Syntrophobotulus glycolicus DSM 8271: one gene and its partner. The protein of the gene in region 1 interacts with the protein of each later gene in a pairwise test. Links are inferred from orthologs where the notes say so. Each region holds a gene or a part of one and is shown in the gene's direction. Other genes may lie near its edges. The genes, in order: SGLY_RS07520 and recA.

Region 1 (6,979 bases):
TCATCGTATGTGCGATCACCGTACTTCCTTACCTGCTGTTTCCCTGGTCTGCCGATAACATCATCCAATGGATCATGCGGGCACTTCTTGTCGGCATCCATGCCCTTATTCTCGCTTTCCTGAACGTGCTGGTTTTTGAACCAAGGCAATTAAAATATCTTTTCAAGCGGATCCAATCTTTTTTTAAGAAAGAGGGAACGACATATGGCAGTATTTCTTCAAAATAAAGCACACTGCTGTGGCTGCGGGGCCTGCAAGGATGTCTGCTCCGGGGCGGCTATTGAAATGAAGGCTGACGAGGAGGGCTTTTTATATCCCAGCATCGACTCGTCCAAATGCGTCAATTGTCAGGATTGTGCGCACGTTTGCCCGTTTATTCAGCCGATCGCCCCGAAAGGGGCAAGAAAACCCAAAGCGTATATTGCCCGACATATCAGCTCTGAGGTTTGTCTGACAAGTACATCGGGCGGGGTATTTACAGCACTCTCCGATCACATTTTAAGATTCGGCGGAGCCGTCTACGGCGCAGGCTTTGGCAAGAGGATGACCGTTGAACATCAAAGGGCATTGACAGCCGCCCAGCGGGATTTTTTCAAAGGTTCCAAGTATGTACAAAGCAATATGGCCGGCATCTATGAACAGATAAGAGATGATCTGTCCGTGGGAAAGCTCGTGCTTTTTACCGGAACACCCTGCCAGAATGCGGCTGTAAAAAACAGATTGACGAAGACAAGCCTTTCCCTTTCAAGTGTAATTTTCTGCGACCTGGTCTGTCACGGCGTGTCCAGTCCGGTAATCTGGGCGGATTTTATCAGAGATCTGGAAAAAAGATATCATTCCATCATTACAAATTATCAGTTCCGGCCAAAAACAAGCGGTTATCTTTCTTCAAATGAGCTTTGTCACCTGGAAAAAGGATTGTCGGTTTCTTTAGACCAAACCTGGAATCAATATAATCCATTGTTCTACGCCGGAATCATCATGAGGCCGTCTTGTTACAGCTGCCCGTATGCCTGCCTCCCCCGCGTTTCCGATATCACAATCGCCGATTGCGGACATGTTGATCTGTCCGCACAACAGCTTGATCTTCCCAACGGGATATCTACCGTGCTGACAAACACAGACAAAGGTGCAAGTCTGTTGGCAGCCGTTTCTCCCTCGTTGCAATTGTACGAATCCGCCATCGCCGAAATTATGCAGCCCCGGCTGGAATCGCCCTGCCCGGAACCGTCTCTGCGCTTTGTGTTTTGGAACAATTATACCCGGAACGGCTTTCACTATGCGTGCCGGAAATATTTTGGCCGCTTTTACCGCATCAAATGCAAAAGCAAGTTTGCTCTAAAACGAATCATGCAGTATTGAGCAAAGCCCCCTTCAGAGGTGACCAGAAAAGATAAAGAGGATGGAAAATATGTCAATATTAATAACAGGCGGAGCAGGATATATTGGAAGCCACACTGTGGTCGAGCTCCAAAACGCAGGCTATTCTGTGGTGGTTGTGGATAATTTTTCAAATTCCTTTCCGGAAGCCCTCCGGCGTGTGGAAAAAATCACAGGGAAACGCGTCCCCTTCTACAAGGCGGATATCCGGGACAGATCAGCCATGGAAGAGATATTTCGTAAAGAAAAATTTGAATGCTGCATTCATTTTGCGGGATTCAAAGCAGTAGGCCAATCTGTCACAGCTCCCTGGGAATATTACGACAACAATATAAACGGGACATTGGCACTGATCGATGTGATGAGAAAGTACCGCACAAAAAACATGATTTTTTCTTCTTCGGCAACAGTATATGGAAAGCCGGCCTTTGTTCCCATCACGGAAGACTGCCCAAAAGGCAAAATTGTCAACCCTTACGGGCGAACCAAATCCATGCAGGAGGAGATCCTGGCCGATATCCAAAAAGCAGATCCTGAATGGAACGTCATCCTGCTCCGCTATTTCAACCCGATCGGCGCCCATATCAGCGGCCTGATCGGGGAAAGTCCGGTGGGTATTCCCGGAAATCTGGTGCCCTATATCGCTCAAGTAGCTGTCAGAAGGCTGGAAAAACTGCTGATTTACGGGAATGATTATCATACCAGAGATGGAACAGGGATACGTGATTATATCCATGTTTCGGATCTGGCTGTAGGACATGTAAAAGCCCTGGAAGCCGTCCGGCAAAACCCGGGCCTGGAAATTTACAATCTGGGAACCGGAAAGGGATACAGTGTTTTGGAAGTTGTCCGATGCTTTGAACAGGTCTCAGGCGTTCCTATTCCTTGCCAGGTTGTAAGCAGGCGTCCCGGAGATATTGCCGTCTGCTATGCAGATGCCGGTAAGGCTGAACGGGAATTAAAGTGGAAAACAACCCGCAGCCTTGCAGATATGTGCTTGGATTCCTGGCGCTGGCAGCTCGGAAATCCCAATGGATATCATGACGCATGCTCTTGATCCCAAAAATGTTCCGGGATTGTACTGAATTATTTCTTATGCGTACATTTCCATTCCCATAATCTTTCCGCCTGTTCCCGATCCTCCTCCCTGTCGTGACGAGTTGAGATAGCCAGGCAGCAATAACAAACGACAACCACGGCAATGCTGATCAAAGCAAAAATATAAACCATACCAGACTCCTTTTACAAATTTTGGATTTATGAGCATATTGTACATCCTGGCTTATGAAAACACAATATTTCTTCATCTGAAGCAGAAAACCCCAATAGGAGGATTCTATCTATGCCGACACAACTATATAGAGAGTTTGATCTATGGAAAACATTGAATGTTCTGTGGAAAAAGGCCTGGATTATTATCTTGGGCACAGGCTTATCCGGAGCCATAGCATTAGGGATTACTTACTATTTTATGACGCCTTTGTATACGGCAAGTATTAAATTATATGTGAACAATTCCACTGAGCTTGCCGTTCAAATCACAGACAGCGATATGAAGGCATCTCAGTCTCTGATTAAAACCTATATGACGATCATTCAAAGCGATACCGTATTGGAAAAAGTGATCACTACGCTTGGATTGCCGCCTTCCAATGAACAGACCAAGAAAATCAGGGAAATGGTCAGCACAAATACCATCTATGATACCGAAGTTTTTGCCGTATCCGTAACAGCGGCCAATCCTGACGAGGCGGCGCAGATCGCCAATACAATTGCAGGCATTGTCCCGAATTATATTGGGGAAATTGTTCAAGGCAGTTCCGTGAAAGTCGTGGATATGGCCAAAGCTCCCACAGAAAAAGCGTCGCCTTCCCTGGCCCTCCATACACTGATCGGCCTGATGCTTGGACTTGTCTTGTCCATCTCCGGGATTCTTCTCACCGAGCTGCTGGATAGACGTATTGAGACAGAATCGGATTTAGAAAGGATGTTCAAGCTCCCCGTATTAGGCTCTATCACAGACTTTGAGCATGTCTCAAAACACGGCTACGCCAGCTACAACTATGAATTGTCTCATCAGGAAGGAGTGCAGATATGAGAGGAATCAAACGTCTGCTGAATAAAGGTCGGAACAAAACACCAGACATTGTCCGCGACAAGCTGAATATTCTGAACTCCGACTCTGCCTTTTCCACCATAGAAGAATATAAAGCATTGCGGACAAACATCACCTTCTGTCTTCCGTCCGGCCAATGCAAAATCATCGGGATTACCAGCGCAGAGGCTGAGGAGGGAAAAAGCATCACCTGTATTAATCTCGCTCTTGCCTTTGCGGAAACAAAAGCACGGGTACTCATCATCGATTGTGATCTACGACGGCCCCGGATATCCAGCCTGCTCAGTATGCCGGCATCACCAGGACTCAGTAACGTGCTGGTGAGTCTCAGCTCACCGGACGAGGTCATCCATACTATGAGTAACTCAACGGCCGATGTGATTTTATCGGGAGACATCCCCCCCAACCCCTCAGAACTGCTGGCTTCCGATCAGATGCGATTATTGTTGGAGCAATTGGCAAAAAAATATGACTATATTTTCTTAGACAGCCCGCCCATCAATTTGGTTACCGATGCTGTCATTTTATCCAAATGGCTGACCGGAATTCTTTTTGTTGTCAGAGCAGGCTTATCTGAAAAAGGGAGTGTAATCAATGCTGTCAATCATTTGACCTTTGTCGGCGGGAACATTTTAGGTTTTCTGCTCAATGGCATCAAAACAAAGAGCACCTCCAGCCGTTATTCTAAATATTACAGATAGAAGATCGGGCTGCCAGCCAGTAAAAGATCCGATCATTGGTTTTTAGGAGCGCTGACATATGATCGATTATCATTCACACATCTTACCCTGCATGGATGACGGAAGCCGGGATACAGAGGAATCTCTGCAGATGCTCCGGTTATCTGCCGGACAGGGTGTCGACACCATAATCGCCACCCCGCACTTTTATCTGTGTAAGGAGACGGTTCACAGCTTTTTGCTCAGGAGACGTTATGCTCATGAGCTGCTGGAAAAGGCCTGCCACAATGAATCCGGACTCCCTCAAATCATCCTGGGAGCAGAAACAGCCTATTTCTCCGGAATCAGCGTCAATAGAGAGATTGAACGTCTCTGCATTGCCGGAACAAGGCACCTCTTACTGGAAATGCCCTTTGAAACATGGTCTGGCCGTATACTCACGGAAGTCTGCAATCTTGCCTTAAGCAGGAGAATCAATCCGATTATCGCCCATATGGAGCGGTATATCGCAACAGAAAATGTCAAGGCCTTCCCAGTATTATTGCGCAATGGAGTGCTTATGCAGCTAAACGCTGATTTCTTGATTTCCAGGCGGACGCGAAAAACGGCCTTAACATACTTAACGCAAAACTGCGCCAGCCTGTTAGGATCAGATTCCCACAATATGACTACCCGTAAACCAAACATGGATAAAGGTTATCAATATATACGCGACATGCTCGGAGAGTCCAGAATAAACGAACTGGAAGCGCTCGGCAGAGCAATTCTTAACAGCCGGAAATCACAGGGCCCGTTTTAACCAAGTCCCTTTGCGGTCATCATCTGCACAAAGATCGGGACTAAAACAGGGTCAAACTGGGTTCCCGCTTTGAGACAGAGCTCATCCAAAGCCTCATTTACCGTTTTGGCCGGTTTATAAGGCTGCCGGTTGGTCATGACATCAAAGGCGTCCAAAATGGATATGATCCGGGCCAAAAAAGGAATCTCTTCTTCCTTCAGTCCCTGGGGATAACCCTGGCCGTTCCACCATTCATGGTGATATAAAATAATATCGGCCAGATGGGCAAATTCTCCGGAGGCGTGAGCAATTCGATAACCGATTTCGACATGTCTTTTTATCGCGGACCATTCTGCTTCATTGAGTTGGGATTTTTTTAGAACAATATCCCCGGGAATAGCGATTTTACCGATGTCATGTAGCTTTGCGGCCTGCAAAAGCTGATTCAGGTTTTCCCTGGAAAAATTCAGAGTTTGGGCGAACTCTTTGGCAAGCGACTCCATTCTTTCAAGATGTCCTTTGGTTTCATAATCTTTTTTCTGCAACAGTTTACCCAGGATTTCCGCAATGGCCCACTTGGCCTTCTTCCCTTCGATCAGTTTCATTTCATACATGAATTCTTCAGCTTGTTTTAACACTTCCAGTAAATCTGTTTCCCTGTCGGTCTTGGTCGCCACACCCAGGGATATACTCAGCAGAATATCGGTCTCCTGATTGCTTTTGCACGCTGTCCTGATCCGTTGTCCGATATGAAAAGCCGTCTCTTTATCCGTGTTCGGCAGGATCATCGCGAACTCATCACCGCCCCATCTTGCCGTAATATCATTTTTCCGGCAGGATTGCCGGATAATGAGGGCCATCCTTTTCAGCCAGTTATCTCCTTCTTGATGACCAAGCACATCATTGACGAATTTCAACCCGTTCATATCGCCAACAAGCAGAGAAATGGGCAGGCAGTCATTGTTTTTGCCCATCTCCAGTATTTTCTTATCGAAATAAGCCTTATTATGCAATCCTGTTAGCTCATCATAGGAAGTAAGGTAAGTGATGTGGTCCAGCCCCTGCTTAATCTCATCCTTTTGTTCTTTTAAAAAAAGCTGAATCAGTCCGATGGCGTTCAAAATTAAGATGATTTGGGAAACAATATAGGGGGCCATCTGGGGTATTTTTAAAATGCAGGAAGAAAAAACCGTATTGCTCACCCAGGCGATGTTTAACAGCCCTAAAAACAGAGCGAGATTTCCGTACCTGCCGGCGGATCTGATCATGGCTATGCCCACCCAGGAGGATAGGACATACACCGCAAAACAGGTATATTGAATCATCTGCAAAGCAGACCCGCTCCGGTTTGCGAAAAGAAAGATAAAAAAGAACAGCCAAACCATTCCCGCAGTGAGCAGCAGCGACATTCCGGCTTTGATTTTCAGGAAGATAAACGTGCCCCAGGAGATCAAAAGATTTGCCCAGAAATACGAGCTCAGACTAAGACCTAAAATCAGGCGGTTTTGTCTCAGCAAGTCAGGGAAAAAAGCATCCAGACTATAATTCAAGGCAATGACGGCCCAGCCAATAAACCACAGGCCGAGAAAAAGCCTGTGGTCAAACGTAAAGATGTAGGCGTACAGCATCAGCAAAACAGAAATAGCCCCGAGTGAGGCAATTAATAACAGGGCAGAAGTTTCCATAGTCGCTCCCATCAAATCAAGCCGGTTTTTAGTCCAATTTTATCAAATAAATTGCGGGACAGCCAGATCTTTTCTTTTCATCTGCTGTACGGGACCCTTTGATCTGTTTTCCTTGATCTGATGGAGAAGGCCTATCTCGCCCTTCTCGCCCGAATCCGTTTTTATTTCCCCAAATAAGAAAAATGCATATAATCATTTGACGACTTCCAGGCGTTACCGCCCCAGGCAAAGCCGTATTTTTGAAATGCTTTGACCACATCGCCATCCTCCGGGATGGAATAGGGACTCTTTTGGGGATCCCAAAAGGAGCCGGCTACAACCTCCCCGCTGCTGTTGATCA
Region 2 (7,164 bases), 720 kb from region 1 along the record:
GAAAGTCATTATGCCTATATTAAAATTGCGGAAGGATGCAATAACCGTTGCAGCTATTGTGTCATTCCACAGATTAAAGGTTCTTACCGCAGCCGGACAAAAGAATCTATTCTTGGGGAAGTAGCGTGGCTGGCTGAGCAGGGTGTGAAAGAAATCATCGTTACGGCTCAGGATACGACAAGATACGGTATGGATATCTATCAAGGGCTGGAATTGGCTAATCTGCTTGCGGCAATCGCAGAGATTGACGGAATTGAATGGATCAGGCTTCTTTATTGTTACCCGGAAGTGTTCACGGATGAATTGATTGAAGTGATGAGGAAGGAACCCAAGATTTGCAAATATTTGGATATTCCTTTGCAGCATGCCAATAATAAAATCCTTACGGAAATGAACAGAAGATATTTGAAGCAGGATGTCGAAAGGCTGATCAATAAATTAAGAAAAGCCATACCTGATATTGTCTTGCGTACGACCTTTATTACCGGGTTCCCGGGAGAGGGAGAAGAAGAATACGCCGAACTGCAAAATTTTGTCCGGGAAATGAAATTTGATCGCTTAGGTGTTTTTGCCTATTCGCGCGAAGAAAATACTCCGGCCGGAATGAGAAAGGATCAGGTTCCTGAAGAAGTGCGGGAGGACAGAAAGAACAGACTGCTGGAACTTCAGGCTGAACAGGCTGAGGAAAATCAAAAGAAATGGATTGGAAAGACCGTCAAAGTCCTCTTGGAGGAACGGCTCGATCATACCCAGTGGCTGGGACGCAGTGAGGGTGATGCCCCGGAGATAGACGGGCAGGTTTATGTCAGGGCGCAGAAAAAAGAATTCAGTACCGGAGATATGATTGAAGTCACGGTTACCAACGCAGATATTTACGATTTGGAAGGAGAAGCAAGATGCTAAATCTTCCGAACATCCTGACATTAGTCAGAATCGTTATGGTTCCGGTTTTTATGGTCATCCTTCTGTTGAAATTGCCGGGAGGCAAGACGTATTTTGCCTATCAGAATTTCGTGGCGGCGGCGATTTTTATCATTGCGGCAGCTACCGACGGTCTGGATGGGTTTATTGCCAGAAAACTTCATCAGGTGACCAATTTGGGGAAATTTTTGGATCCCCTGGCAGATAAATTGCTGGTTTCTGCCGCATTGATATCGCTTGTACAGATGCATAAAATTTACGCCTGGATTGTCTGGGTCATTCTGGCCAGGGAATTTGCAGTCACAGGTTTACGGGCCATAGCGGCTGCCGATGGGGTAGTCATCAGTGCCAGCAAGCTTGGGAAGATCAAAACTGTTTCCCAGGTAATCGCCATAAGTATAATGCTGTTAAATGACTGGCCTTTCTCCTACCTGGGGATTTATCCGGGAAAGCCTTTAATTTATCTGGCTTTGGTGTTGACCATAATTTCCGGGGTGGATTATATTGTTAAAGCACGTAAGTTATTAAGCAAAAAAGATATCGGGAAGGTCAGAAAAACAATCAGGGCATCAAGGATCATCCGGAAAAAGAAATAAGAACGATTTATCGGAGTAAGGAAAGCAAGAATTACCGCAAAAGGAGTATTCTTGCTTATTTATTTTGACGGAATGAAGCGCCGATTCGACAAAAAAATCATCCGACAAAGAAAAAACGGAATGATCAAAGAAGGATAGGGTATAATGACAAATACATCAAACCTGTAGGAGGATATGTCAATGAAAGCAGAGATCATCTCGACAGGAACGGAGCTTCTTCTGGGAAAAACGTTGAATACCAGTGCAAATTACATCACCGGGCAGCTTTCAGGTCTGGGCATTGAAGTCGATTACCATACGACAGTAGGAGATAATAAGGAGAGACTGCAAGAAGCATTAAAACAGGCCATACATCGGTCTCAGCTGGTCTTTCTCACCGGCGGAACGGGCCCTACGGCCGATGATATGACAAAGGACCTGGTTGCGGAAGTCCTGGAACTGAAAATGGTTTTTAACCAGGAAACAATGGAAAAGATAAAGGACTTTTATTATGCGGAAAAGAAAACCCCTCCAGGGTCGGACAAACAGGCCTGTTTTCCCGAAGGTTCTCAAATCGTGCCCAATTCGGTAGGGACGGCGCCGGGGGCGATTATCGAAAAAGAAAACCACACCGTCGTTATTTTACCCGGGCCTCCGGGTGAATTGCAGCCAATGTTTGAGCAGCATATTTTACCGGTTTTGCGGCATAAACTTGAGAACCATTGTGAGCGATTGTATACCAGGATTTTAAAAGTCTTCGGCCTGCAGGAAGCGGAATTGGAAAAGGAGCTTCAGGGACTGCTGGGACAAAAAAATCCTTTTATCACATTGATCGACGGCCATACCTTTATGGACCTTCGTTTAACGATCAGGTCAAACGATCAATCGGAAGCCTGCAGGCTTCTGGATTCAGAAGAAGCAGAAATCAGGAAAAGGCTTGGCAGCAGGATATTTGCTGTGGATAACCAGACCCACGCATCTGTGACCGGAGATTTGCTGCGGCAAAATAAACTTACCGTTTCAACAGCGGAATCCTGCAGCGGGGGACTGCTGGGAGGGGCAATAACCAATGAAGCAGGCAGCTCCGATTATTACCTTGGAGGGGTGATTACTTACGCTAACGAGGCCAAAGAAAAGCTTATCGGGGTTCAGGCCGAAAGCCTTCGAAAATATGGGGCGGTCAGTGAGACTGTGGCGAAAGAAATGGCCGAAGGGGTAAAAAGAGCTCTGGGATCTGATTTGGCGCTGGCAACAACCGGCATTGCCGGGCCGGGCGGCGGAAATGATGAAAAGCCGGTGGGCCTGGTGTATATTGCTTTGGCGACTTCTGAACATACTGAAGTAAAAAGGTGTCTGTTTAACGGGGACAGAAAATCCATCAGAAACATGACGGTTGAAACAGCAATCAATATGCTGAGGTTGTATTTGCTCGAATAAGGAAAAATAAGAAAAGATTTTCTCTAATCAGAAAAAACCGTTTGACAAAAAGTTTGAAGAATTATTATAATAAAATAAATCGAACATATGTTTTGTTTCTTGGAGAGAATTAGAGGAGGATACAGAGAAATGTCAGGTACAGATAAACTCAAAGCCTTGGATATCGCTTTAGGACAAATAGAGAAGCAGTTTGGCAAAGGAGCAGTCATGCGTCTTGGCGAGGCTTCAACAAAAATGGCGATTGAAGTCATTTCTACCGGGGCCTTGGCTCTGGATGTGGCACTGGGAGCCGGAGGAGTGCCCCGAGGAAGGGTAGTGGAAATCTATGGACCGGAATCCTCAGGAAAAACTACAGTGGCTTTGCATGTGATAGCTGAAGCGCAAAAGGCGGGCGGAGTTGCGGCCTTTATTGATGCGGAGCATGCTCTTGATCCCGAGTATGCCAAAGCACTTGGTGTGAACACGGATGAGCTGCTGATATCACAGCCCGATACGGGTGAGCAGGCTTTGGAAATCTGTGAAGCTCTGGTTCGAAGCGGAGCAATTGATGTTGTAGTGATTGATTCGGTGGCGGCGCTTGTGCCGAGGGCGGAAATCGAAGGGGAAATGGGAGATTCTCATGTTGGCTTGCATGCCAGACTGATGTCTCAGGCCCTGAGAAAGTTAACGGGAGCAATCAGCAAAAGCCGGACCTGTGTAGTGTTTATTAATCAAATACGGGAAAAAGTCGGGATCATGTTTGGCAACCCGGAGACAACCACAGGAGGCCGGGCTTTGAAGTTTTATGCTTCCGTAAGGCTTGAAGTGAAAAAACAGGATGTGATTAAGCAGGGACAGGATGTGATCGGAAACAGAACCAGAGTAAAAGTAGTCAAGAATAAAATTGCCCCTCCTTTTAATCATGCGGACTTTGATATCATATACGGGGAAGGTATCTCGCGGGAAGGCAGTCTGGTAGATTTGGGAGCGGAAACAACGATAGTAACAAAATCGGGGGCCTGGTATTCCTATCAGGGGGAGAGGCTTGGGCAAGGAAGAGAAAGCGCCAAGGAATATTTACGCGATCATCCTGAGGTCAGGCAGGAAATAGAAGCAAAGATACGCGAGAAGCTATTGGTTAATAAAGGCAAGAGTCCTGCAAGCAGTGAAGCTGATCCGGAAAGCAGCGAAGAGTAGCGAAAGGAGCATTGATGAAGAGCGCTCTAAGCGAAGCCTTGAAAATCATTTCCCGCCGTATGGTCACATCAGATCAGCTTGAGACCAGGCTGAGCGGGAAAAATTATCAAAAGCAGGAAATCAAAGAAACGATAGAGAAGCTGAAAGCTTGGAATTATCTTGATGACAGGCAATATGCCGAGGCCTTTTGCAGAGCAAAAGCCGGAAAGTATTCGCGGGCTCGCATAAGACAGGAACTGGTCGTCTCAGGGATAGGAGAAGGAATAATTTCTGAAGTGCTTGAGAGGCTTTATCCGGAAGAGGCTGAATATGCTTATCTCAAGAGCATTCTTTCTAAATACATGGAAGAAGAAAAAAATAAAATGGCAAGAAGAGAAGCCAAAAAACAAGCCGAGAATATCTGCCAAAAAGTTGGACAAAGATTATACCGAAAAGGGTATCCTTATCGTTCTATTCAAAGAGCGCTTGAAGAATCAAATCATATTTAAAGAAAAAAGAGAAACAAATTAATTCGTAAGAATAGAAAAAACATTTTTGTGGCATTCCTTCAAGGAATGCCGCTTGACATTGCAGTTACATTTCATTAAACTAAAATTTGTAGACTTTGTCTCTTGAATTAATAACCTTAACGGTTTCTCTTATATATTTTTTTCTTGAACATGGAGTGCGTGACAAGTAAAGATATTTAAATATACAAAGGGAAAAGTATATCCTTGTTGGGTTAGAATGAAAGAGGCTGGTCATACCAGTTTTTTTTAGTGTTAATAAAAATTTATTTATTCATTTATTACTAAGGAGGTGAAAAATGTGGGATCATCAGCAATATTTGGCGTATTAGGCATATTAGCTGGGTTGCTGGTTGGTGCTGTTGCTGGTTGGCTTGTTCGCAGAAACGTTGCTGAAAAGGCGATTGGCTCTGCTGAAATAGAGGCAAAAAAGGTCCTGCAAAATGCGGAGGCCAATGCCGAAGCGAAAAAGAGAGAATCTGTTGTAGCTGCAAAAGAAGAAGTAATGCAGATCCGGAATGAGGTTGAAAAAGAAACCCGGGAACGCCGGAGTGAGTTACAGAGAATGGAAAGGCGTTATCTGCAAAAAGAAGAGACCCTGGAGAGAAAAATTGAGGCGATTGAAAGAAGAGAAGATCATTTAATTAAAAAAGAAGCAGAAGCCGAAGAACATAAAAATGAACTGAAAGAACTTGTCAATAAACAGATGGCGGAACTGGAAAGATTATCAGGACTCACACCGGAAGAGGCAAAACAGATTCTGTTAAAAAGTGTTGAGGATGAGGTCCGCTATGAATCCGCCATAATGATTAAGGAAATTGAGGGCAGGGCAAAAGAAGAGGCGGAGAAAAAGGCAAAAGACATTATTTCTCTCGCTATTCACAGATGTGCGGCCGATCATGTGGCAGAAAGTACAGTATCGGTTGTCGCCTTACCCAATGACGAAATGAAGGGCAGAATTATTGGACGTGAGGGCAGAAATATCAGAGCATTGGAAACCCTTACAGGAATAGACCTGATCATTGATGATACTCCTGAAGCCGTGATTCTGTCCGGATTTGATCCAATAAGAAGAGAAGTGGCCAGATTGGCCTTGGAGAAGTTGATTGTCGACGGTCGGATTCATCCGGCCAGAATTGAAGAAATGGTTGAAAAATCGCAAAAAGAAGTTGAACAGAAGATTCGTGAGGAAGGTGAACAAGCCACCTTTGAAACAGCTGTACATGGAATTCATCCCGAAGTGATTAAATTGCTCGGTCGTTTGAAATTCAGGACAAGTTATGGGCAGAATGTGCTCAAACATTCTATCGAGGTATCACACCTTGCGGGACTGATGGCCGCGGAATTAGGTGTTGATGTTCAGATTGCCAAACGCGCGGGGCTGCTGCATGACATCGGTAAAGCTGTTGATCATGATACAGAAGGAACTCATGTTGAAATCGGCGTAGATATTACCAAGAAATATAAAGAATCCTGGGATGTGATTCACGCAATCGAAGCTCATCATGGCGATACAGAGCCCAAGACAATCGTCGCAGTATTGGTTGCGGCCGCCGATGCGGTTTCTGCCGCACGTCCGGGGGCCAGACGCGAGACACTGGAAACATACATTAAACGTCTTCAAAAACTGGAAGAAATTGCAGAGAACTTTGAAGGTGTCGAAAAATCTTATGCCATCCAAGCCGGAAGAGAGATCAGAATTATTGTGAATCCGGAGAAGATTGATGATGTATTGGCACCGAGAATGGCTCGCGATATTTCTAAAAAAGTCGAGGAAGAGCTTGATTATCCCGGACAGATCAAAGTGGTGGTTATTCGGGAAACCAGAGCTGTTGATTACGCAAAGTAATTCCTGATCTAATTTTTGATTTGTATGATCATTGCTCCAGCACAAGGCGGGTGTCTGAAAAGATTACCTGCTTTGTTCAATGATTCGGGTTATATTACCAATCAATCCGAGAAGGACATCTCATGATATTTGCAGAATAATCAAGGATATATTTTATATTCAGAAAGAGAATAGGAAGGAAATAAGATGTCTGTTCATGATCCAGTCAATATGAGTAGCAGTTATAGCAATTATTCCGCCAACTTGTTGGTTTCCGCTTTGCTGAGATATCCGGAAATAGGCACGATGAGTTGTGTGCGGGAAAACCAGGCTTTGGTCATAAAATTCATCGTTACGGATGATCATAACTATGAAAGCTTAGAGAAAAAGCTTAGGCAGGCGTTGGAGATCTATCATAAAATCGAAGGAAGAAAAATGAGTCTTTTTGAGATGAATATTCAGGGATCTGATCCAAGTATCCTGGTGATTAAAAGAGATATTGCCAGCATGTCTCAGACTGAAATGAATCTTCTGGTAGAGATGATCAAAATGGAATGCGGAAAAAATTTAGTTCAGGAAGAAAGCAACCTGCCGGAAGATGATATCATTTTTCAGGACGAGGTGATTAATCATATGCTGGCTGTGCTTCGTTCTAATGGTACTGAAAAAAGCTTTACGGCAGTACGTGAAGAGGGAAAAGTACTTGTATTTAATGGATAAT

What was found.
Region 2: the proteins of SGLY_RS07520 (region 1) and recA interact in binary tests that used the Bacillus subtilis proteins (3 or more experiments, as listed by UniProt). The link is inferred for Syntrophobotulus glycolicus DSM 8271 from one-to-one orthologs.

The regions. Positions count from the first base shown.
Region 1 is NC_015172.1:1,518,037-1,525,015, reverse strand. What follows is about bases 1,807-4,600. They hold SGLY_RS07520 (YveK family protein), read left to right. Parts: upstream 1,807-2,722; coding sequence 2,723-3,478; downstream 3,479-4,600. Other genes in these bases: SGLY_RS07510 (CpsB/CapC family capsule biosynthesis tyrosine phosphatase), read left to right, coding at 4,256-4,600; SGLY_RS07515 (CpsD/CapB family tyrosine-protein kinase), read left to right, coding at 3,475-4,197; SGLY_RS18135 (hypothetical protein), read right to left, coding at 2,467-2,610; galE (UDP-glucose 4-epimerase GalE), read left to right, coding at 1,807-2,437. Outside these bases: SGLY_RS07535 (lipopolysaccharide biosynthesis protein), read left to right, coding at 1-227; SGLY_RS07530 (Coenzyme F420 hydrogenase/dehydrogenase, beta subunit C-terminal domain), read left to right, coding at 205-1,362; more of galE, read left to right, coding at 1,412-1,806; more of SGLY_RS07510, read left to right, coding at 4,601-4,975; SGLY_RS07505 (bifunctional diguanylate cyclase/phosphohydrolase), read right to left, coding at 4,972-6,639; SGLY_RS07500 (cell wall-binding repeat-containing protein), read right to left, coding at 6,801-6,979. UniProt on the Bacillus subtilis protein: Required for YwqD kinase activity. May bring YwqD and its substrates into contact. Probably involved in the regulation of capsular polysaccharide biosynthesis.
Region 2 is NC_015172.1:2,234,318-2,241,481, reverse strand. The notes cover bases 2,107-5,085. They hold recA (recombinase RecA), read left to right. Parts: upstream 2,107-3,062; coding sequence 3,063-4,109; downstream 4,110-5,085. Other genes in these bases: rny (ribonuclease Y), read left to right, coding at 4,917-5,085; SGLY_RS17160 (regulatory protein RecX), read left to right, coding at 4,124-4,597; SGLY_RS11025 (competence/damage-inducible protein A), read left to right, coding at 2,107-2,933. In the rest of the region: 30S ribosomal protein S12 methylthiotransferase RimO, read left to right, coding at 1-903; pgsA (CDP-diacylglycerol--glycerol-3-phosphate 3-phosphatidyltransferase), read left to right, coding at 897-1,517; more of SGLY_RS11025, read left to right, coding at 1,698-2,106; more of rny, read left to right, coding at 5,086-6,464; SGLY_RS11005 (hypothetical protein), read left to right, coding at 6,651-7,163. UniProt on the Bacillus subtilis protein: Multifunctional protein involved in homologous recombination, DNA repair and competence.